3 regions of the Shewanella sp. MF08487 genome follow, and region 2 is predicted to be linked to each of the others. Evidence: predicted binding sites of a transcription regulator. Region 2 holds the regulator's gene; each other region holds the start of a gene.
What was found. Region 2 encodes ArgR, which controls arginine synthesis, uptake and breakdown. Its sites were predicted from a motif close to ANTGAATANNTATTCANT; they were not measured.
Positions count from the first base shown of each region.

Region 1: a site for ArgR is predicted at 3,971-3,988, ahead of ACRN9H_RS04355 (YjiH family protein). Genes of this name have one in related genera too.
Region 3: a site for ArgR is predicted at 5,141-5,158, ahead of ACRN9H_RS05300 (aspartate aminotransferase family protein). Genes of this name have one in related genera too.

Region 1 covers NZ_JBOZPB010000004.1:121,480-129,335, reverse strand. Annotated here, with positions in the region: gene ACRN9H_RS04365 (NCS2 family permease) at 321-1,673, shown strand; gene ACRN9H_RS04360 (CBS domain-containing protein) at 1,715-2,146, opposite strand; gene ACRN9H_RS04355 (YjiH family protein) at 2,530-3,888, opposite strand; gene ACRN9H_RS04350 (DUF998 domain-containing protein) at 4,585-5,286, shown strand; gene ACRN9H_RS04345 (U32 family peptidase) at 5,412-6,293, opposite strand; gene ubiU (ubiquinone anaerobic biosynthesis protein UbiU) at 6,329-7,330, opposite strand; gene ubiT (ubiquinone anaerobic biosynthesis accessory factor UbiT) at 7,468-7,856, shown strand, end outside.
Region 2 covers NZ_JBOZPB010000008.1:50,244-58,099, forward strand. Annotated here, with positions in the region: gene fis (DNA-binding transcriptional regulator Fis) at 347-652, opposite strand; gene dusB (tRNA dihydrouridine synthase DusB) at 669-1,637, opposite strand; gene prmA (50S ribosomal protein L11 methyltransferase) at 1,811-2,692, opposite strand; gene ggt (gamma-glutamyltransferase) at 2,931-4,643, shown strand; gene ACRN9H_RS07895 (Dyp-type peroxidase) at 4,872-5,807, shown strand; gene argR (transcriptional regulator ArgR) at 5,887-6,357, opposite strand; gene mdh (malate dehydrogenase) at 6,652-7,587, shown strand; gene ACRN9H_RS07910 (thiol-disulfide oxidoreductase DCC family protein) at 7,688-7,856, opposite strand, start outside.
Region 3 covers NZ_JBOZPB010000005.1:92,885-100,740, reverse strand. Annotated here, with positions in the region: gene ACRN9H_RS05315 (anthranilate synthase component II) at 1-581, shown strand, start outside; gene ACRN9H_RS05310 (S9 family peptidase) at 773-3,253, shown strand; gene ACRN9H_RS05305 (HDOD domain-containing protein) at 3,458-4,603, shown strand; gene ACRN9H_RS05300 (aspartate aminotransferase family protein) at 5,386-6,603, shown strand; gene astA (arginine N-succinyltransferase) at 6,731-7,750, shown strand; gene astD (succinylglutamate-semialdehyde dehydrogenase) at 7,760-7,856, shown strand, end outside.

The sequences.
Region 1 (7,856 bases), on a different contig from region 2:
GTTTTTTCAAACAACAGAGTTCTGTTTTTACTGCTAATTATTTACCAAAGTCTCTGTTGTGCCTTAGCTTTTTTCGGGTTTTTCCCGTATTATCCGCGGCCAACAACGGCTGTGTTTATTAGCTTAACTACGGTTAACTCTCGAAAAGCATACAGCTTGCAGATCATGGATTTTTCCCATAATAGGAAAATGATATGGATCTCTCACCTAAGTCTTACTGAGATTTAGGGCTCTAATCTGCCGCAGTCCGTGTCGCCAATTGCATTTTAAGCCAATTGGTATCGACCCTATTTTAAGAGATCACAAGGTATAACCCTATTATGTCTGAGCAATTGAGTTCAACAGCCGTACCCTCTGGTTCGTTTCTGGACCGTTATTTTTCTATCCAACAACGTGGCAGTAGTGTTCGCCAAGAAGTGATTGCGGGATTGACCACTTTTTTGGCGATGGTTTACTCCGTCATTGTGGTGCCAAACATGCTAGGCCAAGCGGGGTTTGATCCTGGCGCCGTGTTTATTGCTACCTGTTTAATCGCGGCCTTTGGTTCATTGCTGATGGGCTTATGGGCTAATTTACCTATGGCCATTGGTTGCGCTATTTCGCTGACGGCCTTTACTGCTTTTAGTTTAGTGCTCGGTCAGGGCATGTCGATTCCGGTCACATTAGGCGCCATCTTCTTGATGGGGGTGATGTTCACATTAGTGAGTGTGACGGGGATTCGCCAATGGGTACTGGCTAATTTGCCCAAGGGGATAGCCCATGGTACAGGTATCGGTATTGGCTTGTTTTTACTCTTGATTGCCACTAATAGCGTGCAGTTGATTGTGGCCAATAGCGCGGGTTTACCGGTGAAGTTAGGTGATATTAATAGCTTACCTGTTATCGCGACTGTTTTAGGTTTGGCGGCGACTATCGGTTTAGAGCGTCGCGGCGTACCTGGTGGGATTTTACTCGTGATTATTGTGTTGTCGCTATTTGGCTTAGTGTTTGACCCGAGCGTTAAATACCAAGGTTTGTTTGCCTTACCCGACTTAACCTCTGAACATTCCCTGATTGGTCAGCTTGATATTATGGGCGCTTTTAATCCTGTGGTATTGCCTATCGTGCTCGCATTAGTTATGACGGCGATTTTTGATGCCACAGGGACTATCCGCGCCGTGGCAGGGCAAGCAAATCTACTTGATAAAGATGACAATATTGTCGGCGGTGGCAGAGCCTTAACCTCAGATTCTGTTAGCAGCATGGTGGCTGGCTTGGTTGGCGGCGCACCGGCGGCGGTATATATCGAGTCGGCGGCGGGTACTGCTGCGGGTGGTAAAACGGGGTTAACGGCGACGATTGTTGGCGTACTGTTTTTATTGATGATGTTTCTAGCACCGTTAAGCTATTTAGTGCCAGCTTATGCGACAGCGCCAGCGTTGATGTATGTAGGACTATTGATGCTGAGTAATGTAGCAAAACTCGACTTTAACGATAAAGTCGATGCCATGGCAGGCTTAACCTGCGCTGTATTTATTATTTTAAGTTGTAATATCGTCACCGGTATTATGTTGGGTTTTATCACGCTGGTGGTGGGTCGTATTTGTAGCGGTGAGTGGCGCAAACTAAAAGTAGGCGTGTTAGCTATTACCTTAGGTTTAGTGGTGTTTTATATGGGTGGTTGGGCAATTTAAATACCTAAACGTCATATTAAAAAGCGAGTGCTAACTCAGGGTTAGCATTCGCTTTCTGCCAATAAAAGGTGTTCTGAATAAGCCCTAAGCAAGTCTTTCCAAGTAATAATACCCACTAAACGACCGTTATCGAGTACTGGTAAGCAGCCAATATTGTGCTCCAGAATGAGATGGGCGGCGGTGTCTAAACACACCGTTGGGGCAACAGTGATAGGGTTACGGGTCATTACCTGATGTACACGTTTTTGTAAGGTTTCTAAGTCCTTAACTGTCTCGCCGATACTGCCAATGTGTGGGCTAATGGCACGTAATAAATCTCGCTCTGAAAGTACACCTTCCAGTTTACTATTATCAACCACTAATAAATGATGGAAATTTGCCTGTTCGAATATATCTTTTACCACATTGAGGCGATCGTCCATTTCTATCGTGACGATGCGGGTGCTCATAATATCGGCGACAACAATCGACATAATACTCCCCTCCATGACTTATCCGCCCTAAGGCTGATTGATTTAATTCGCTTCATTACAGCTACTTATAACAGAGTGCTAGTTAATAAGCTAACCCCATTACAAACTATTAACTTAATGTTCATTACTCCAAATTATGAGTCTATTCAGTAGCCGTGCGACTTTCAGTGTCGGGTTCAATAATGTCATGATGGTTTTTGTTAGAAATAATGGCGGTCGATAGATAAGTACGCTATGTACCTCAAAGGCGATAGGCATTGGGTATGATGAGTCTTGAAACGTAAACATAAAAAAGGAGCCCAGTAGAATGGACTCCTTTTTAATGGTTTTTACGGCTATCTGTTAACCTTGATTTGACGTATTGAGCTTATATTTTAGGAGCATTAAAAGAGTAAATGCGCTACACCCGCGATAACTGGCAGTGTGACTAACGTCCGTAGAATAAACACCACAAATAGCTCAACAAAGTTTACTGGGATTTTACTGCCAATCAGCAGTGCGCCGACTTCACTCATGTAAATCAATTGAGTTACCGATAAAGCTGCAATCACGAAGCGGGTCATATCCGACTCAATCGAGCTGGCAAGAATTGACGGAATAAACATATCCGCAAAACCGACGACGATCGTTTTAGAGGCTGCAGTGGCTTCTGGAATATGCAGTAATTCCAGTAATGGAATAAATGGCATGCCGAGATAGTTAAAGATAGGTGTGTGTTCGGCAATAATCAGCGCCATGGTGCCAATGGCCATGACCACGGGGAGAATACCAAACACCATATCGAGAACGTTTTTAATCCCTTCATTTAAAACAGCTTTTATGCCACCAGCGTTGGCCGCTTTCTCTAAGGCTTTATCAAAACCCCAAGATAACGCGCTGTGTCCAGCCGGGATCAGCTCATCATCTGGCGTACGTGGCGTATCGTCGATGTAGTTGTCTTTCTTCCACGATAGTGGTGGCAACTTAGGCACAATCACTGCTGCAGCAAAACCGGCTAAACATACGGTTAAATAGAAGGGCACAAACATGTGCTCTAACTTAACCTGCGAGATAACCACTAAGCTGAAGGTAATCGATACCGCCGAGAACGTCGTGCCGATAACGGCGGCTTCTCTTTGGGTATAAAAGCGTGCTTCATATTGTTTACTGGTTAGTAAAATCCCGACACTGCCATCACCTAACCAGGATGCCATACAGTCGATGGCGCTACGACCCGGTAGATTAAATACTGGGCGCATGATTTTAGTTAGCAGCGTGCCAAATAGTTCAAGTAGACCAAAATTAAGTAGGAGTGGCAGTAACATGCCAGCAAAGATAAATACCGAAAACAATACCGGCAGTAAATCGTTTAAGACTAAAGCCCCAGTACTTGATGAGTTAATCACCTCTGGGCCTAAGCCTAAGTACGTCAGTACGATAAATACTGCTCCTACGATACGGGCCGTCAACCATAAAGGACTGACATTTAGTAAGCCATTTAGGAAGTGACTCTGAGTCACAAACTTGGGTTTAAGTGCTTTTGACAGTAAAGATGCCAGCGCCATTGCCACCACAATAATGGTCACAATCAGGGTTAATACACCGCTTAATGCGCTTTGTAATGCTTTAGAAATGATCGCGATAGGAATAGTAATCGCATCGTTATAGCTGATAGGTGTCATAAATAATAACAGGCCGATCAACGAAGGGACGATAAAGGTGAGTATCGTCTTTATATTGCGGTTTTTATTTTCAGTAGCCAATTTTGTACACCTTAAAGTACGAGTCGTACATGATAAATTTGAAATTTTTAGCCGTATCTAGCAGGTTTTTACTGTCCACTTAGATGCATTTAAATTCAACTCAAAAATGAGAAGGGGGAAGATTACTCGCTTAGCCTTGCTATGTAAAACGATTCGCTAGTTAGTTTGATATAAGCAGCAAAACAGCATAGTTATTTTGCTTAAGTTGTTGATGATATTTGTGCAGCATTATTAAGTGTAGAGGTTTATAAGTCATTTAAAACAATGGCTTGACTCAACTTGTTATCGAAGTGCTTTTATGATGTTATATTTTTTTATTGAAGCCATGTGCCAGCTTTTTTTGAACAGAAAAACGCCCGTAATATGGCCTAGTAGCAGTATTTGTTGGGTTATTGCTCGATTACTGTCTGCTAATCTGATGTTTATGGTTGAAGGGCCATGTTTAGGATGGTTTATGGATATTGCCGTGATATTCAACATACTTTGGCGTATAGGGTACATTTTTATGCGTAAAAGATTTTAGTCTTTATGTATATAAATAGGTTGTTGCAAGCAACGCTTCCGCTAGATGGCCTGACTAAAAAGTCGTTAATAATGAAGAAAGTAAAAATTTTTATTCATAAACAGGATGTCCGCCGCTTTAAATCTTCTTATTTACATGTAATTTAGTCATATTGTTATCTAACTTCCGTATTCATGATTGATAAAGTAGAGCAGATGACGACAAAAGGCGCCTCAACATTAGCCATTAAATTTGGGTTTATGGGGATTTATGGGTTGCTAGTCGGGATTATTGTTGGGGTTTTGGGGTTTGCGGGTTTGGAATCTCAGGGCTTCAATTTTTTAAATCATACCTTAAGTGAATTAGGCACTTATGGTCATTCCTCTTTGGCTGTTATCCTTAACGGTGGCTTGTTTTTTGGCAGTTTAAGCGTGGTTTTATATTGCTTATCTTCCTTACCGCACTTGAGCTCGCCATGGGAGTCGCCCTTCTTTATTTGTTTGGCATTAACGTTTTTGGCTCTGGCATGTATGGGATTATTTCCGGTAAACGTGTACCACTTACATGTTTTGGGGCTGAAATGGTTTTTTTACTTAGGGAGCTTAAGTGCATTTTTACACTTAAGTTTAATTTGTTTTGGTCAGTCTCAGTTTAGCCGTTGGACAGGGTTACTGGCTCTGATCGTATTGTGCAGTATGATGACATTTTTATACGCACCGCAATTACAGTTAGGTTTAACCGAGGGTGATAGACCATTTTATCAAGAGATGGTGATGCAGTTACCTCGTCCACGATTGTGGTGGCCAGCCCTATTAGAATGGATAGGGCTGGGGAGTTTATTAACTTGGACAAGCGTATTATTGTTCAGTCAGTTAAGGACCAAGCTTAGATCGTAACCCTGCCTCTCTCTTCTATTTATACTCTATACGATCAGCAACTTTGCGCTAATAGCCTGTTTAGCGTATCCATTACTTCAATATTGTCCTTTGATAGCGGCATGATTTTTTACTGGATACATGGTTTATTCACTGAGGTGCATGGTTAATCCTGCCTCTCCAAACCAATAGCCATTACATTGTTCTGCACTTAACGGCACTGTATTAGACTGAAGCGCTGATGGCGTGTTAATGCTATCGACTAAGGCACTGGCTTTGGCAATGCACTCCATGCCACTGGGCGATACTCGAAATACATCTACTCCCATTTGCGTCATGGCGGCGAGTTCACTACGTAAATCTAAACAGGCTGCCGATTGAGTTTGAATACCATTTAAGCGTAATAGTGGCTGCTGTTCTTGGGTTTGCGCGAGCAGCCCTTTGCTGTATTGACGGCAAATGGTTTCGCAACTGTCTTTGGTGAGTTGCTTATGGCGGGCAGTAAAACAGCGCGCTGAATGGGCTAACGGGAGATAACCGTGCCCGAGGACTTCTACTTCAAACGCTGGTTTATCTTGGATCACTTGGCTAAGCCATGCCTTGGATAATTCAATCGGCATCACAAATCGTTGCATACCAAAACGCGCTAAAATATCTAAACTGGCGCGATTATAATTGTTGATACTTGCACCACACACAAAAGGTAGCTTATGTTCTTTGGCCAGATAAACCGCTGCCATGTCGTTGGCTTCAATAATAAACTCGCCATTATCGACTTGACGTTTAAGCTCGGTATATTCAGATGGCGCTTCAATAAGTGCCAGCGTCGAAATCACTACGTCTTTACCCGCTTGTTTGAGCATCTGCGCAAGCTCAAGATAATCGCCCCATTTGAGTTCTCGTCTACGGCTACAAACGGCTTCACCGAGATAAACTAACGGAATGTTACTGGCCGCGACTTGCTGATAAAAATCTGATACCTGTTGTTTCTGCCAGCAATATAACAATGGGCCTAGGGAAATGTTCATGTGTGTCCTTTCTTCTCATTAGGTGTGATTGCCGATTATTGCCAGTTGCGCTCGTAGGCACCCAGTGTGGTGATTTGGCCTTCAGAGACCTTAGCGAGGGCTTGTTCCCAGTGTGATTGAGTTTGAAATTTATCGGGATGCTGCAAATAGGTGTCTATTGCTTGGCGCCACACTTTAGTGACTTGCTCAACATAGGCTGGACTGCGTTGGCGACCTTCAATTTTAAGCGACACAATGCCTGCTTTGGCGAGCTCAGGGAGCAAACTGAGTGTATTTAAGCTGGTGGGGGATTCGAGTAAATAGCTAGGAGAATCTTGCTCATCTGTTAGATATCGACCTTTGCAAACAACAGGATAGCCCATTTGTTCATCAAGGGTCGATTTATCAATCAACACATCATTGAGGCGGGTTAATCTATCTTGGCCTTCCTCTTGCCAGCGCACATGTTTAGCGGGTGAGCATGAGCCGCCCGTATTGGGGGATTGCCCCGTCACATAGGAAGACAGATGACAGCGGCCCTCGGCCATAATACAGAGGCTACCAAAGGCAAATACCTCAAGATCAACAGGGCTCACCTTAGCAAGATCGCGCACCTGCTTCATCGATAACACCCTTGGTAATACAACGCGGGCAATATTGAACGCTTCTTTATAAAAATTCAGTGCGCCAAGATTGGTGGCACTGGCCTGTACCGAAAGATGTAGCGGCAGTTGCGGATAATGTTTATGGGCATAATCGAGTAAGGAAATATCGGCGACAATTAGGGCATCCATACCGAGTTTTGCAGCTAAATCAATGGCCTGATACCAGCGGTGTTCTTCAGTCGGCTTAGGGAAGGTATTGAGAGTTAAAAAGATTTTTTTACCACGGGTTTGAGTGAACTCAGCGGCTTCTTGTAATTTGTCTGGGGTGAAGTTTAATCCCGCAAATGAACGCGCATTAGTATCGTCTTTTAATCCTAAATACACAGCGTCAGCTCCGGCTTGTATAGCCGATTTTAGCGAGGCGAGATTTCCTGCTGGACACAACAGTTCCATAATGATGCTCCCGATAAAAAGATAGTCGCAGAGTTTAGGGAAGATTGAATGGCGGTGAATTGATTTAAAACAGGTTTAAGATCATAAAATCTCGTTAAACTGCGATATATGTATTTATTTTTACTAGGTAAGCGCCCATGCCTGCTGTTTTCTCTGCAAATTTAGCAAAGCAACTTCTTGAATTTACACCTAAATTTATAGGCTTCCCCCTTGCTAAGGTACCGTTTAGCTTTAAGGCAAAAGCCATCAGCCAATTACTTGGGGTGTTATTAGCGCCACAAACCCAAACCGATGAGCTCGATTTTTTGGCTAATAAATGGGTGGCTATTTGCGTAGAAGACTTAAAGTTGGCATTTGAGGTGAGTTTTGATGGTCAATGGCAAGTCAGACCGTTAACTGATGCGCAGGTCACTTTTAGTGCTAATTCGGCAGAGTTGATTTTAGTGGCAGCAGCGAAGGAAGATCCCGATAGTTTATTTTTTCAACGTAAACTGAGTATTCAAGGTGATACAGAATTAGGGCTCGA
Region 2 (7,856 bases):
CTATAAAGTGTTAATTACGTCGCAATTTAATACTTAGCCACCATCAGTTAGGTGTTGTAACAATCGTGAGGTAATCGCTATTTGTAGATGAGTTGATGGGCCTCTTTTCAGTGGCACGGTAACAGTGGTATTTAACTCTATTTAAAAGCGATATTTTGATGGCGTAGCTAACGGCTTAATCTAGTGAGTGTTATTGGCGGTATAGCTTATGGCGTAATTGAGCAGGGCATTGCTGATGTAGATGACGGTGTAAATAGTTGTGTAAATATGTGCGTATCAAATAGCAAAAAAGCCTGAATTACTTCAGGCTTTTTCTTCTTCAATACAACAGCTTAATCCTTGCGGATTAATTCATGCCGTATTTCTTTAATTTTTTACGCAGAGTACCACGGTTGATACCTAGCATGTTTGCTGCGCGGGTTTGGTTGCCACGAGTGTGTTGCATGATGATGTCTAGCAGAGGTGCTTCCACTTCGCTTAATACCATTTCATAAACTTCTTGTGCTTCCTGACCGTCCAACTGTGCGAAGAAGTTAGTTACGGCACGTTTGACCGCATCACGTAATAACTGGGGCTTGATAGTGCCGTTTGCGGTTTCAATTTTGCCAACGGTAAGCTGGTGAACTTCTGTGTTAGTTGTCTGATCAAACATTCTATTCTGCTCTTTATTAATTCTGTACTAATTCATCAAAATAACATTCCACGAGGGAATACTGTTCTGCAGCGGTTTCCAGCCGATTAAAGTCAGCCCTAAATTGGCGCTGAACTTCTTGGTCTAGGTACCATCCCATATGTTTTCTGGCGAAGCGGATACCCTTATATTCACCATACAAATCATACAGTTTGGTGAGGTGTTCCAGCATCACTTGACGCTGTTCGGCAACCTCAATGGGCGCTAGCTTATTACCCGTTTCCAAGTAGTGCTGGATTTCTCTGAAAATCCAAGGTCGTCCTTGAGCACCCCGTCCTATCATCAAGGCATCGGCACCGGTGTATTCCAGCACAAAGCGGGCTTTTTCCGGACTGTCGATATCCCCATTGGCGACGACAGGAATCGAGACATTCTGTTTAATTGCTTTAATGGTGTCGTACTCGGCATTGCCTCTGTACATACATTGCCTCGTGCGGCCGTGAACGGCGAGCGAAGCGATGCCACAATCCTCTGCAATCTGGGCGATTTGAACACCATTCTTGTGTTCTGGCTCCCAACCGGTGCGAATCTTTAACGTGACGGGTACATTCACTGCGGCGACCACGGCTTGTAAAATTTCTTTTACCAGCGGCGGGTTTTGCATCAGCGCTGAGCCAGCCAGCTTTTTATTCACTTTTTTTGCGGGGCAACCCATATTGATATCAATGATGTGAGCGCCTTGTTCAACATTGAACAACGCAGCTTGCGCCATTAAATCAGGATCGGCTCCGGCTATTTGCACTGAGCGAATACCTTCTTCACCAGAATGCGTCATGCGCTGGCGGCTTTTATCCGTATCCCAAACATCGGGATTGGATGAAAGCATCTCAGAAACCGCTAAGGCAGCGCCATAACGAAGACAAAGATTACGAAAGGCTTGGTCGGTGACACCTGCCATTGGTGCCACGATCAGCTGATTTTTCAGTTGATAGGGTCCAATCTGCATTTTATGTTTCACCTTGCTCTTCAAAGGGGCGCTATAGTAGCCCTTTTTGTTGGCGATGCAAAGGTCAATAAATGACCTAGAGGCAATTTTATTTCTTGACATTTAATCGTCAAGAAGTCAGAGGCTATATTGTGGGAAGTCAACGGTGGCGCACGTTGCGCCACCCTTTAGCGCTATTTGCGCGTGCCTGTCAAGCGACTCCAATCTTCTTTGTGAGCCGCTTCGTCCATATCGAACCATTGGCTATAAAAGTCAGAGACTTCTTGGGCTTGTTCTTTTAGCAGACCAGAAAGGGCCAATTTACCACCACTTTTAACGCGTTCGGCGATTAAAGGCGCCAATTCGCGCAGTGGGCCTGCCAGTATGTTCGCGACTAGCACATCGGCCTTAAGATCAGCGGGCTGATCTTCTGGTAAGTAGAGTGCCAGCTTGTCTGCGACATCATTACGCTCAGCATTGGCGCGTGAGGCGTCAATGGCTTGATAGTCGATATCAATACCGGTAACTTTTTTCGCGCCCAGTTTTAGTGCCGCTACGGCTAAAATGCCAGAGCCACAGCCAAAATCGATGACTTCTTCATCACGTAAATCTAAGCTATCTAACCACTCTAAACACAGTGCCGTAGTGGGGTGTGTGCCAGTGCCAAAGGCAAGACCGGGATCGAGGATCACATTTACTGCGGTTGGATCAGGGATTTCGCGCCAGCTTGGGCAGATCCATAAACGTGTGCCGAAGAGAATAGGGTGGAAGTTATCCATCCATTCGCGTACCCAGTCTTTATCTTCGATTTGCTCTACCTTGTGGCTGAAGTTTTCACCGAGGAAAGGTAAGGTTTTTAGCATGGCTATGGTTGGTGTTAGGTCAGTTTCTGCATCGAATAACGCCACAACCACGGTATCACGCCATAGCGGGGTTTCACCCAGTTTAGGTTCAAAAATCGGTGTGTCTTTACCATCTTCAAAGGTAATAGAGACTGAGCCGGCTTCCATCAGTAAATCACTAATGGTTTCAGCATCATCGCTATTGGTATTTACACGGAGTTGGATCCAAGGCATGGGGCATCCTGTGGCTAAGGGTTCAAAATATTACGCTATTGTATACGCAAACTTGCTTAAAATGCAGAGCCCAGCCGCAATTTAACCTATGTTAGGCAAGGCTATAGACCGCTCCAGCATCGGATACGTGAGCGAGAGTGAGACATTTTTACTTACGTTTAACTTGAGTTTAAGTGCTATTGCTTGATGATATTTTTGCTCAGCCTTGTTACTTTAATCCTCTTATTTAGGAGGTGTTATGTTAAAAATAATAAATTCAATTTATACCCTCGTTATCGTGGCAACAGCGGTATCATCTTCAGGAGTAATGGCCATGGATAGGATTACGGGTAAAGCATTTGCAACCCGATCAGAAGTGTATGCCACACATGGAATGGCGGCGACGAGCCAGCCATTAGCGACTCAAGTGGCGATTGATATACTCAAGCAAGGTGGCAGCGCGGTAGATGCTGCGATTGCAGCTAATGCCATGTTAGGCTTGGTTGAGCCCACAGGCTCGGGTGTAGGTGGTGACTTATTTGCCATCGTTTGGAGTGCGAAAGATAAACGTCTTTATGGTCTTAATGCTTCAGGTCGTAGCCCCAAATCATTGAGCTTAGAAAAGCTTAAATCCCTCGGGCTCGACTATTTACCGCCACTTGGCCCTTTGCCTGTGTCGGTTCCCGGTGCGGTTGATGGTTGGTATGAGTTGCATAATAAGTTTGGTAAATTACCTATGGCGGATAATCTTGCCCCCGCGATTGGTTACGCCCGCAATGGTTTTCCGGTATCAGAGCTCATTGCTTATTATCTTGATAGCAGTGCTAAAAAGCTGGCTAAATTCCCAGGATTTAAAGAAACCTATATGCCAACGGGTAAGATGCCAGCGGTAGGTGAAATCTTTAAAAATCCCGCGTTAGCAAACACCTATGAGAAAATTGCTAAGGGTGGGCGTGATGCATTTTATAAAGGTGATATCGCTAAAAGTATTGATAAATATATGGCGTCACAAGGGGGCTATTTAAGCTATGAAGATTTAGCCAGTCACACCAGTGAATGGGTTGAGCCTGTTTCGGTTAATTATCGTGGTTATGATGTGTGGGAATTACCCCCCAATGGACAAGGTATTGCCGCCCTGCAAATTTTAAAAACCATGGAACCCTTTGATGTCGCTGCTATGGGCTTTAACAGCCCTGAATATGTGCACTTATTTGTAGAGGCTAAAAAACTGGCTTTTGCCGACAGAGCTAAATTCTATGCTGATATGGCCTTTAATAGAGTCCCTGTTACCGAGTTGATATCACAACACTACAACTATGAGCGAGCTAAATTAATCGACACGAATAAAGCCGCCAAAAGTGTTGATGCAGGTAATCCAGCCCTACAGCACGGAGATACGGTTTACCTCACCACGGCAGATAAAGACGGCAATATGGTGTCACTTATCCAGAGTAATTACCGCGGTATGGGCTCGGGAATGACGCCAGCCGACCTTGGTTTTGTACTGCAAGACCGTGGGCAAATGTTTGATTTAACCGAGGGGCGGTTCAATACCTATGCGCCAGGTAAGCGACCTTTTCAAACGATTATTCCCGCGTTTGTGACTAAAGCAGGTAAGCCTTGGCTTAGTTTTGGGGTTATGGGCGGTGCAACGCAGCCACAAATGCATGCACAAATTTTAATAAATCTCATTGATTTTAAAATGAACCTACAAGAAGCGGGCGATGCGCCTCGGATTTTGCATACTGGTTCTACTGAGCCTACCGGTGAGGTGATGACCGATGGCGGTTATGTGAGCCTAGAGTCAGGCTTTCCTGTTGAAACGCGCCGTGAACTCATTAAAAAAGGGCATGTATTGCGTGATACTTTAGGGGATTTCGGTGGTTATCAAGCGATTGGCTTTAATGCAGAAACCGGTGTTTACCGCGGCGCATCCGAGAGTCGTAAAGATGGTCATGCTGCAGGATATTAGTTTAAATAAATATCATGGCGTTAGTGAGCTTTGCTTGCTGTATTGGGGTAGACTCGCTAGCGAAATTTATGCGCTGCATCATTTTTCAATGAGCTTGAGCACAACAACGCTTAGTTATGAGCATTATCATTAATAAACTCGAGTAAAGTGTGCGTTAGTTAATGTCATTTTTAGGGAAAGTTGCGGATAATATTACCGAAAATGAATTTAGAACAAGGTCACAACCAAATGGATATTCAAAATATGCCGCGTGAACAGTTAGGTGTGTGTGCAGAGGGAAACTTACATAGTATCTACTTGATGTTTAATGCAAATGATAATGTGGAGTCGCAGTTACGTCCCTGCCTTGCCAACGTAGCGCAGTATATTTACGAACTGACAGATCAGTATTCTGACAGTGCATTTAATGGTTTTGTCGGTATCGGCGCTAATTACTGGGATAGCCTCTATACCGATGCCCGCCCTAAAATGTTAAGGCCTTTTCCTGCGATACAAGCTGGGAGTCTTGATGCACCTGCAATCGAATATGATTTGTATGTACATATTCGCTGTGACCGTTACGATATTCTGCATTTAGTCGCCAATGAAATTAGCCAAATGTTTGAAGATTTGGTGGAATTAGTGGACGAAGAACGCGGCTTTAGATTTATGGATAGTCGCGATCTGACAGGTTTTGTCGATGGTACTGAAAACCCAAAGGGACGCCATCGTCAAGAAGTCACACTGGTGGGTGATGAGGATGCTGGATTTAAGGGCGGCAGTTATGTTCACGTACAAAAATATGCCCATAACTTAAGTAAGTGGAACCGCTTACCGATTAAAAAACAAGAAGATATATTCGCGCGCACTAAACAAGATAATATCGAATATGAATCCAAGGATAAGCCACTCACCAGCCATATAAAACGGGTGAATCTTAAAGATGCTGACGGAAACTCAATGGAAATCCTACGTCAGAGCATGCCCTACGGATCGCTTAAAGAGCAGGGGTTGATGTTTATTGCTTGCTGTCGTACACCCGAACATTTTGAAAAAATGCTACACAGTATGATATTTGGTGATGGCGAAGGTAATCATGATCATTTAATGCATTTTACTAAGGCATTAACGGGTTCATCTTTCTTCGTACCCGCTTTAGATTTCATGCTGCAGTTCGATGAGTAAATTGTTGTGACTGACCAAGTTGAGTTGTAAGAGTTACATTTTGATAAAGCACTTAATGCCAAGGCATTAAGTGCTTTATTTATTCGGCATAATTGAATAAAGATTTGATGGTTTCTAAGGTGTCGGCGATATCTTGGATGCTTGATGGGCAAATAAAAATCGTATCATCACCTGCAATCGTTCCCAAAATCCCTTCTGGCTTACCGATAGAATCCAATAAGCGGGCAATCAGTTGTGCTGCGCCAGGGCTGGTTCGCACTACAATCATGGCTTGGTTATGGTCAACATCCAGCACTAAGTTTTTTAATGGGCTGCCTGCGGTTGGCACGCCTAATTCGGCGGGTAAGCAATACACCATCTCTTGTTTAGCGTTGCGAGTCCGAACGGCGCCGAACTTGCTGAGCATGCGTGATACTTTTGATTGGTTAATATTACCAAAGCCTTCAGCTTGCAAGGCGATGACGATTTCACTTTGAGAGCCAAAGCGCTCTTCTTTTAAAATCGACTTAAAAACTCTAACAAGGTCATCCTGATTCTTGGTCGTCTGCATAATATTATTATTCTTTATTCAAAAAAACAGGCCCATTTTGAATATTTTTAAACAAATTGTCAACATACAATCAAATTGGCTGAATAAACATTCACTAAGCAGTAGACTCAGTGTCATTATCATCGGCTTAAAATGTGCAATCGAGTCATTGTTCTTTTGTGAGCTATCAGTTATTTCGAAATTCTTTTGTTCCACGACTAAGGGATAATTGAAATTGTTGCGACATTCCAGTAATGTGACGCACACGCAAATTAGATCCATGTCACACATATCCGAGAAATAACGGAGTTCATTATGAAAGTTGCTGTACTTGGTGCTGCTGGCGGTATCGGCCAGGCTCTTGCCTTACTGTTAAAAACTCAACTGCCTGCGGGCTCAAAGCTGTCTCTATATGATATCGCACCGGTTACTCCGGGTGTTGCGGTTGACTTGAGCCACATCCCGACTGCTGTTGAAATCAAAGGTTTTGCCGGTGAAGATCCAACGCCTGCGCTGGTAGATGCAGACGTAGTACTGATTTCTGCTGGTGTTGCGCGTAAACCAGGCATGGATCGTTCTGATCTGTTTAACATCAACGCTGGTATCGTGCGTAACCTGATGGAAAAAGTGGCTGCGACTTGTCCTACTGCTTTAGTCGGTATTATCACCAACCCAGTTAACACCACTGTGGCTATTGCAGCCGAAGTGATGAAAAAAGCCGGTGTTTACGATAAAAACCGTCTATTCGGTATTACCACACTGGACGTGATCCGCTCTGAAACCTTTATTGCCGAATTAAAAGGTTTAAACGTTGCTGATGTTAAAGTGAATGTGATCGGCGGCCATAGCGGCGTGACCATTCTGCCATTGCTGTCTCAAGTTGAAGGCGTGACTTTCACTGATGAAGAAGTGGCAACTATGACAACTCGCATTCAAAACGCGGGTACAGAAGTGGTTGAAGCTAAAGCCGGTGGCGGCAGCGCGACATTGTCTATGGGTCAAGCGGCTTGCCGTTTCGGTCTGTCTTTGGTTCGTGGTCTGCAAGGTGAAGCTAACATTGTTGAATGTGCTTACGTTGACGGCGGCAGTGAACACGCCCAGTTCTTCGCACAACCTGTATTGTTAGGCAAAAACGGTATTGAAAAAGTACTGCCTTACGGTGAAGTGAGTGCATTTGAAGCTAACGCCCGTGATTCTATGTTAGATACGCTGAAAAGCGATATCAAACTAGGCGTTGATTTCGTTAAATAATTATTCGAGTAATCTTTTAGATTATAACGAGTTAAAAACGGAGCCCTTGAGCTCCGTTTTTTTATGCCTACGTTTTACGCTTCTTAAACCTAAAGCTAAATCAGCGGCGCTTAGTGGGTAATTGGCAATTATCGTCGCAACGAGCTTTACCAGTCAGTAAATAAGAAATGCGATATCGGTTTTTAGCAAAGCGTAGGTAAATCCAATCGGCAGCGGGCTTAATAATGGGTAAACGTAATAATTGTATCCAAGAGCGGGTTCCCGTGAGT
Region 3 (7,856 bases), on a different contig from region 2:
TGCTAATGATCGATAATTACGACTCTTTTACCTTTAATTTAGTGCAGTATTTTCAGCAGCTAGGGCAAGAGATAGTGGTCAAACGTAATGACGAAATTAGCATCGCCGAAATCGAGGCGCTTGCGCCTACTCATCTGGTGATTTCGCCCGGCCCTTGCACTCCCAATGAGGCGGGGATTTCCCTTGCGGCGATTGAGCATTTTGCCACGCGCATGCCGATCCTCGGTGTGTGTTTAGGGCATCAGGCGATGGCGCAGGTTTTTGGTGCCAATGTGGTGCGTGCCGAGCGGGTAATGCACGGCAAGGTCAGCGCCATTGCGCATACTGGCCAGCGGTTATTTGAGGGATTAAATCAGCCCTTAACCGTCACACGTTATCACTCGTTATTGGTAGATGCTGTGCCTGAAGGTTTTGTTCTCGATGCTTGGTTTGATGATCCGATCCATGGCCGAGAAATCATGGCCATGAGCCATCAGGACTTACCGCTGTATGGGGTGCAATTTCATCCCGAATCGATTCTTACCGAGCAAGGTCTCGAACTATTAGCCAATTTTTTAGCTCAACCTGCTGTGCCTGTATAATTTCCTCGTCCTAAAAACTACCCGCACTATATTCGTACTATCAATTTCTGTTACAAGATTTATCCTTTTTTTAAGCAAGTTTAGCAATTAACTATGCTATAACTTCGGCAAAACTACGCGAATAGGCAAAACCAGCAGGTAAACTCGACTGGGTCATTTAGCCATTGCGATAACAATAAAAGGAAGGACAAATGAGAAGCGTAATGCGAAATTTGGGTTTAAGTGCGTTAGCGGTTGCCGTATTGGCAGGTTGCGCAGCGACATCGACTGAAACAGCAGCTCCTGCATCATCCCCGCAAGCATTCCAAGTTCCCTTAGCCCAACCGCCACAGGTTTCACAGGCGCTTACGCTTAATCAAATTATGGCAAATCCCGATTGGATGGGGGTTTTCGCCAAAGAAGCTTACTGGAGCGACGATAGCCAAAGCGTGCTGTTTGCCCGCCAAGCGAGTGCTTCACCTCTGCGCAGTTATTATCAGCAAGGCATCAATGACAGTCGCGCAGTCGAGCTAGCGCTTGATAAATTACACGCGGCAGATCAGCAGTTTGGCGTGTTTGATCGCACTAAGTCCCACAAGGCTTATCTGTATCAGGGCAACATTTTTGTTAAGCAATTAAGCACAGGTAAAATCAGCCAACTGACTCGTCAGCGCAGTGCCATCGATGGCGTGCGTTATCTCAATAATGGCGATATCGCCTATTGGCAGGGCGACAATGTTTTCCAAATTCATCAAGACTCAGGCTTAGTCGAGCAGCTTGCCGAAATTAAAATGGCGAAAGCGCCAGAAGGTGTAACAGATCCAACGTCTTATATTGCTAAGCAACAGCACAGATTGATTAAGTATGTGGCGCTGCAGCAAGAGAATGCCAAAGCCAAAGCACAGTACAAAGATGAATTGCAAAAAAGCGATCCAACGCTCGCCGCCAGCACTTGGTATTTAGGCGATAGCGAAGTGGTGTCAGAGCTCAGCCTGTCACCGGATGGCCGCTATATTTTACTTGCTCTGACCGATAAGAATTACACCGGCAGCAGCGAACACGACATCATGCCTAACTACTTAGGTAGCGACGGTTATATCGACCCTGTACCCGTGCGTGCACGTGTGGCTGAAGATACGCCGCCAGGACAACGCTTTGTAGTGCTTGATTTAAACCAGCATAAACAAGTCGATATCACTATCGAGGGCCTGACTGGTTTTGATGAAGATGTGCTTGCCAAAGTGAAAGCTGAGAATGCTAAAGCGAAAGGTGAAACTTACCAAAGCACTAAAGCGCCACGCAAAATTCAGCTAATTCAGGATTGGGGCTGGACCCAGAGCGCGATTCAGTGGCATGAATCGGAAGATAAATTAGCCCTGATGCTAGAAGCCACCGATAACAAAGATCGCTGGATAGCCAGTGTCGATTTAGCTAAAGGTAAATTCACCACCGAACATCGTTTGCATGACGACGCTTGGGTGAATTACGACTATAACCAATTCGGTTGGTTGCCGAGGACGGATTCTCTGTACTATTTGTCGGAAGAATCAGGTTATTCACAGCTCTATGTGAAAGGACTCGGTGAAAAGCCGCGCGCCTTAACCCAAGGCAAGTTTGTGGTGAGCGATATTACGCTGTCACCGGACGCGAATTATATCTACTACAAAGCTAACCAAACTCACCCTGGCATTTATAACGTTCACCGGGTGAACTTAGCTACAGGTAAAAATGAGCAATTAACGCAGTGGGATGGCAACTTAGATTACAGCCTAAGCCCCGATGGCACTCAGCTATTACTCAATGCCTCACGCCGCACACAGCCAAATGAGCTTTATGTTCAACCCATTGGCGGCGAGTTAAAGCAGCTGACGTCTTATACCAGTGATGCCTTCAAAAATTACCCATGGCAAGCGCCAGAAGTGGTAGCAGTACCTTCAAATCATGGTGCTGGCAATGTGTACGCCCGCGTTTATTTGCCGCAAGGCTATGATAAGTCCCGCGCTGAGAAATATCCTGCGGTGATTTTCAATCACGGTGCAGGTTATCTGCAGAATGCCGATTATGGTTTTAGCGGTTATTTTCGCGAGTTTATGTTCCACAACCTGCTGACTCAACAAGGTTATGTTGTGATGGACATGGATTACCGTGGCTCTAAGGGTTATGGTCGCGATTGGCGTACGGCGATTTATCGCAATATGGGTCATCCAGAAGTGGAAGACTTAAAGGATGGCGTAACGTGGATGGCGACTCATACCCATGTCGATACTAAGCGTGTCGGGACTTATGGTGGCTCTTACGGTGGATTCTTAACCTTTATGTCATTGTTCACTGCACCTGATTTGTTCCAAGCAGGAGCCGCATTGCGTCCTGTGGCAGACTGGGCACATTATAATGCGCCTTATACCTCCAACATCTTAAATACGCCTGATGTTGATCCTATCGCCTATGAGCGCAGCTCTCCGATTGAGCATGCCCAAGGATTAACGAAACCACTGCTTATTATGAGTGGCGTTATGGACGACAACGTTTTCTTCCAAGACAGCGTGCGTATGGTGCAGCATTTGATCGAACTGGAAAAACCGACCTTTGAAACGGCGATTTATCCTGTCGAGCCCCATGGTTTCCGTCAGCCTTCTAGCTGGTTAGACGAATACCGCCGCATCTATAAGTTATTCGAACAAGAACTCAAATAACTCAGCTCAACTTCCTGTAAAGGCCTCTATATGAGGCCTTTTGATTGGGCAACTGAGTAGGAAATATCCGATATAACACTATGTTTGTGTTCTACGACTTTGCGTTATTGCTAAGATTAAGTGTATGTGCTGAAATTGTAATGATTTTGAGAGTTTGATTGTGTTGACGTCACTCGGGCATTAGCGATATAGGAAAGATTTATAGTGGCGATTTCGGTTGCGGGCGGTGTAAGACCCGGCAAAATTATAGAGATAGAGCACAGACTCTATCAGCAATTGATTCTCGGAAAGCATAAAGCGAGCCCGACTCTTTTGGATGACCTCGACCTTGAATTAGAGGCCGATGCAAATAAATTAGATGTTGAGCGCGAAGCGATTTTGGCGCGTTTGATGAAACAAATTAAAGCCAAAGAAGTGTTCGAAGCCGTGTCGAGCCAGCTGCATGAAACGGTCAATAACGCCATCGAGCATCAACTCGCGTCCCCCGAACTGGTTCTGGCTAAGTCAGAGATCAATGAATCGCAAATTTTGTTGCTGGAATTACTGCTGGCAAAAAATCTTGATGCGACGCGATTAAGACCGCTGATCAGTAACGTAAGTTGGTTGTGCCGCGATTTAACCAACATGGTCAACAGCCCGTCTTTTCGTGCGCGCCGCCCCCAGAGTTCTGACGTACGTGTCACCGATATTAAATTAGTGATGAATTTCATCGGTATCGAAAACCTGCGTAGTATCATTCCGTATTTTTGTTTACGTAATTGGCTGCCGAGTGCTAATGCTAAATTGTTATGGACTACCCGTAAATTATGGCGCTACAGCATAGTCAGTGGCATTGCGGCAAATACATTAGCGCAGCTTCATAATACTGATTCTGCATTGGTGTACAGTAGTGCTTTGCTTAATCAATTAGGGACGTCTGTTGTTCTGAGTTTAAGTGCGCGATTATTTGATCACACATGGGGCACTTGGATACGGGAGGCGAGTCTTTGCCGTGACAAGGAGGTACATGATGCGGTTATCGCCACAGAGTTTCCCGCCAAAGCTGTGTATGAACAAGTGCTAAATCATGGGCATAAACTTAACTGGCAGTTATTAGAGTTACTTAAGTTTGAAACGAGTCCGTTAACATTGTTATTGAAGGAGCTAGATCAAACCTTAACTTATCGAGAATTATCACCTCAGGCCGCAATCGTCGCACGGGCGAACTGTTATGCGAAGGTAGTATTACTTGAAGAAATGCGCCAAATCGACCCACAAGAAAGACGCTTAATGTTTGATTATTATCAATTAACAGAGCAAGAAGTGTTACGTTTGAAAGCGCAAAATTATCGACGTTTAGATCTGCTGTAATGGCCAATTTATCATGAGTTAGATAGCCGCTTGCGGCCTATAATAGGGCACATGAATCAATATGATTTTGCATTGCCTCATGTCAGCAAACGGTATTTTTGCCTATTAACTTGGGTGAAAATTATCGGCTTATCATCCCGATAATGACTTACCTTGAAATTCGATAACCTCCACAAGCCCCATCACTCACATTGACTGTAAATAACGCCATTTATGCAACATTTATTGCGAGTGATTTGTCATTATTTTAACCTCACTTAGCTGAGCGGCTGTTGGTTTACGGGTAGCAGATACGAGATGTGAAAATAGTACGTTTCTAAGCTCGCACTAAGCCAAATAAGCGGCTTAGAAGACAAGCCATTAGGACGTTTACCCTTAAACATGCGCAGTGTATTTCCTCTGGATGATGATTAGTAGAAGTCATTGAGGTTAGAGTGAAAAATAGCCACTTTGTACTTTCAGGCTTGATTAGTTAACATGCTGTAGTTATTCATATTCAGTGAATAACTAGTAAAACGATGGGTAAATAACTTTTTTTATGACTAATTATGCTAAGAGTCACGGGATTAAGTGCTTGTATAGTTCTTAAATCGCAATCTTTATGCAGTTTGAGCCAAAGTTATAGGATAGGTGTTTGTGAAAAACTGGTGTTTTGATCACATTTTCGCTAATAATGGTCATTAATAGATACAAGTCATCCCAGTATCACTAACTCTAGATAAAGATACGCATGGGACTCTGATGGTGCTCGTTGCCATTAAATAAATACAAAGGATGAAGAAATGAGCGTGAATATAAAGCTAGACCGTGCCCAGTTTGATGCAGTTATGGTACCTAATTATGCGCCAGCAGCCGTGATCCCTGTACGTGGTGAAGGTAGCCGAGTGTGGGACCAAGAGGGTAACGAGTTTATCGATTTTGCTGGCGGTATTGCGGTAAATTGCTTAGGTCACTGTCATCCAGCCCTTGTTAATGCCCTTAAAACACAAGGCGAAAAGTTATGGCATCTGTCAAACGTAATGACGAATGAGCCTGCCTTAGAATTAGCGACTAAATTAGTCAACAGCACGTTTGCCGACAAAGTGTATTTTGCCAACTCTGGCGCCGAAGCCAACGAAGCCGCATTGAAACTTGCCCGTCGTTACGCCTTAGAAAAGCACGGCGTTGAGAAAGACGAAATCATTGCGTTTGATAAAGCCTTCCACGGCCGTACATTCTTCACCGTGAGCGTCGGTGGGCAAGCTGCCTATTCCGATGGTTTTGGTCCTAAGCCGCAGAGCATTACTCACCTGCCATTTAACGATGTTGCCGCCTTAGAAGCCGCAGTAACGGATAAGACTTGCGCCATCATGCTTGAGCCACTGCAAGGCGAGGGCGGTATTATCGATGCCGATCCTGCATTCTTGAAAGCCGTGCGTGAACTGGCTAACAAGCACAATGCGCTAGTGATTTTTGATGAAGTGCAAACGGGTGTGGGTCGTACTGGCGAACTGTACGCTTACATGGGTACTGAAATCGTGCCTGACATTTTAACCACAGCTAAAGCACTCGGCGGTGGTTTCCCTATCGCAGCTATGCTGACAACGGCTGAGATTGCTGAACATTTAAAAGTGGGTACTCACGGTTCTACCTACGGTGGTAACCCATTAGCCTGCGCTATCGGCAATGCGGTATTAGATGTGGTAAACACGCCAGAAGTGTTAGACGGCGTTAAACATCGCGAGCAGTTATTGCGTGATGGTTTAAATAAAATCAATGAAAAATATCATGTATTTTCAGAAGTGCGCGGTAAAGGTTTACTCCTAGGTGCTGTACTTAATGAACAATATCAAGGTCGTTCACGCGACTTCTTGGTAGCCTCTGTCGCTGAAGGCTTAATGAGCCTGATGGCGGGTGCTAACGTGGTGCGTTTTGCTCCTTCTCTGGTGATCCCTGAGGCAGATATTGCTGAAGGTCTAGCTCGTTTTGAACGTGCTGTGGCGAGCATAGCTGCCGCCTAAATGACCAAAGGAGTGCTGAATTTATTCGCACTCCTTTTTTGTCAGGGAATACTTACCTGCATCACTGCCTGTCTTTTTGAAGAGAGGTGCCTTGATGCACGGTAAGCCAAAGTGAGGAGACACTAAGATGTTAATCATACGTCCTATTCAGGCTGGCGATTTTGAAGCTTTATATCAAATTGCCGAAGAGTCTGGTCATGGTTTTACGTCATTACCTGTGAATGCGGATCTGCTCAGACATAAAATTGCGCGAGCAGAAGCCTCATTCGTCAAAGCCGTAGAGACTCCCTTCGATGAAGGTTATCTGATGGTGCTGGAAGATACCGATATCCGTGAAGTGGTGGGAACGTGCGCCATCGAAGCGGCGGTGGGAATGGAAGATGCGTTCTACCATTATCGACTCGGTACCGAAGTCTATCATTCTGAACAAATTGATGTGCGTAACGAGGTCGAAACCCTCACCCTTTGCCATGACTACACTGGCGCTGCTGAGATGTGCACGCTGTTTTTGCGTGAAGCATATCGCAAGGGCAACAATGGCCGCATGTTATCCCGCAGTCGCTTTCTGTTTTTAGCTCAACATGCGAAGCGTTTTGGCGAAACTGTGATTGCCGAAATGCGCGGTGTGAGCGATGCCGATGGTCATTCACCTTTTTATGGTTGGTTGCAAAAACACTTTTTGGGCATAGATTTTATTCAGGCGGATTATCTTTCTGGTTTGGGTAAAAAGGCATTTATGGCCGAGATGATGCCACGAAATCCGGTCTACGTTTGTCTATTGCCGGAAGAAGCACAGAAAGTGATTGGCGAAGTGCATACCAATACCCGTCCCGCATTAAGTTTGCTGCAGGCCGAAGGCTTTCGATGCCGCGGTTATGTGGATATTTTTGATGGTGGTCCAACGGTGGAGTGTCGTTTATCGGACATTCGCGGCGTGCGTGAAAGTCGTTTATTGACCGTCGATATTGGTGACATGGTCGAAGCCGACACTCAATTTATTATCTCAAATACCCAATTAGCCAATTACCGAGCGACGTCTGCCGCACTGGCTGTGGACGACAAATCCGAACACATCATTATCAGCCCTGAGCTGGCAGCGGGTTTGTTGCTCGCAAAAGGCGATCAAATCCGTATTTTGGCAATGTAGGAATAACAAATGACACATTATATTCAAGGTCAGTGGCATGCTGGCAAAGGTCATGACGTGGCCTCAATTAACCCTGCCAATGCTCAAACTATTTGGACAGGTAAAA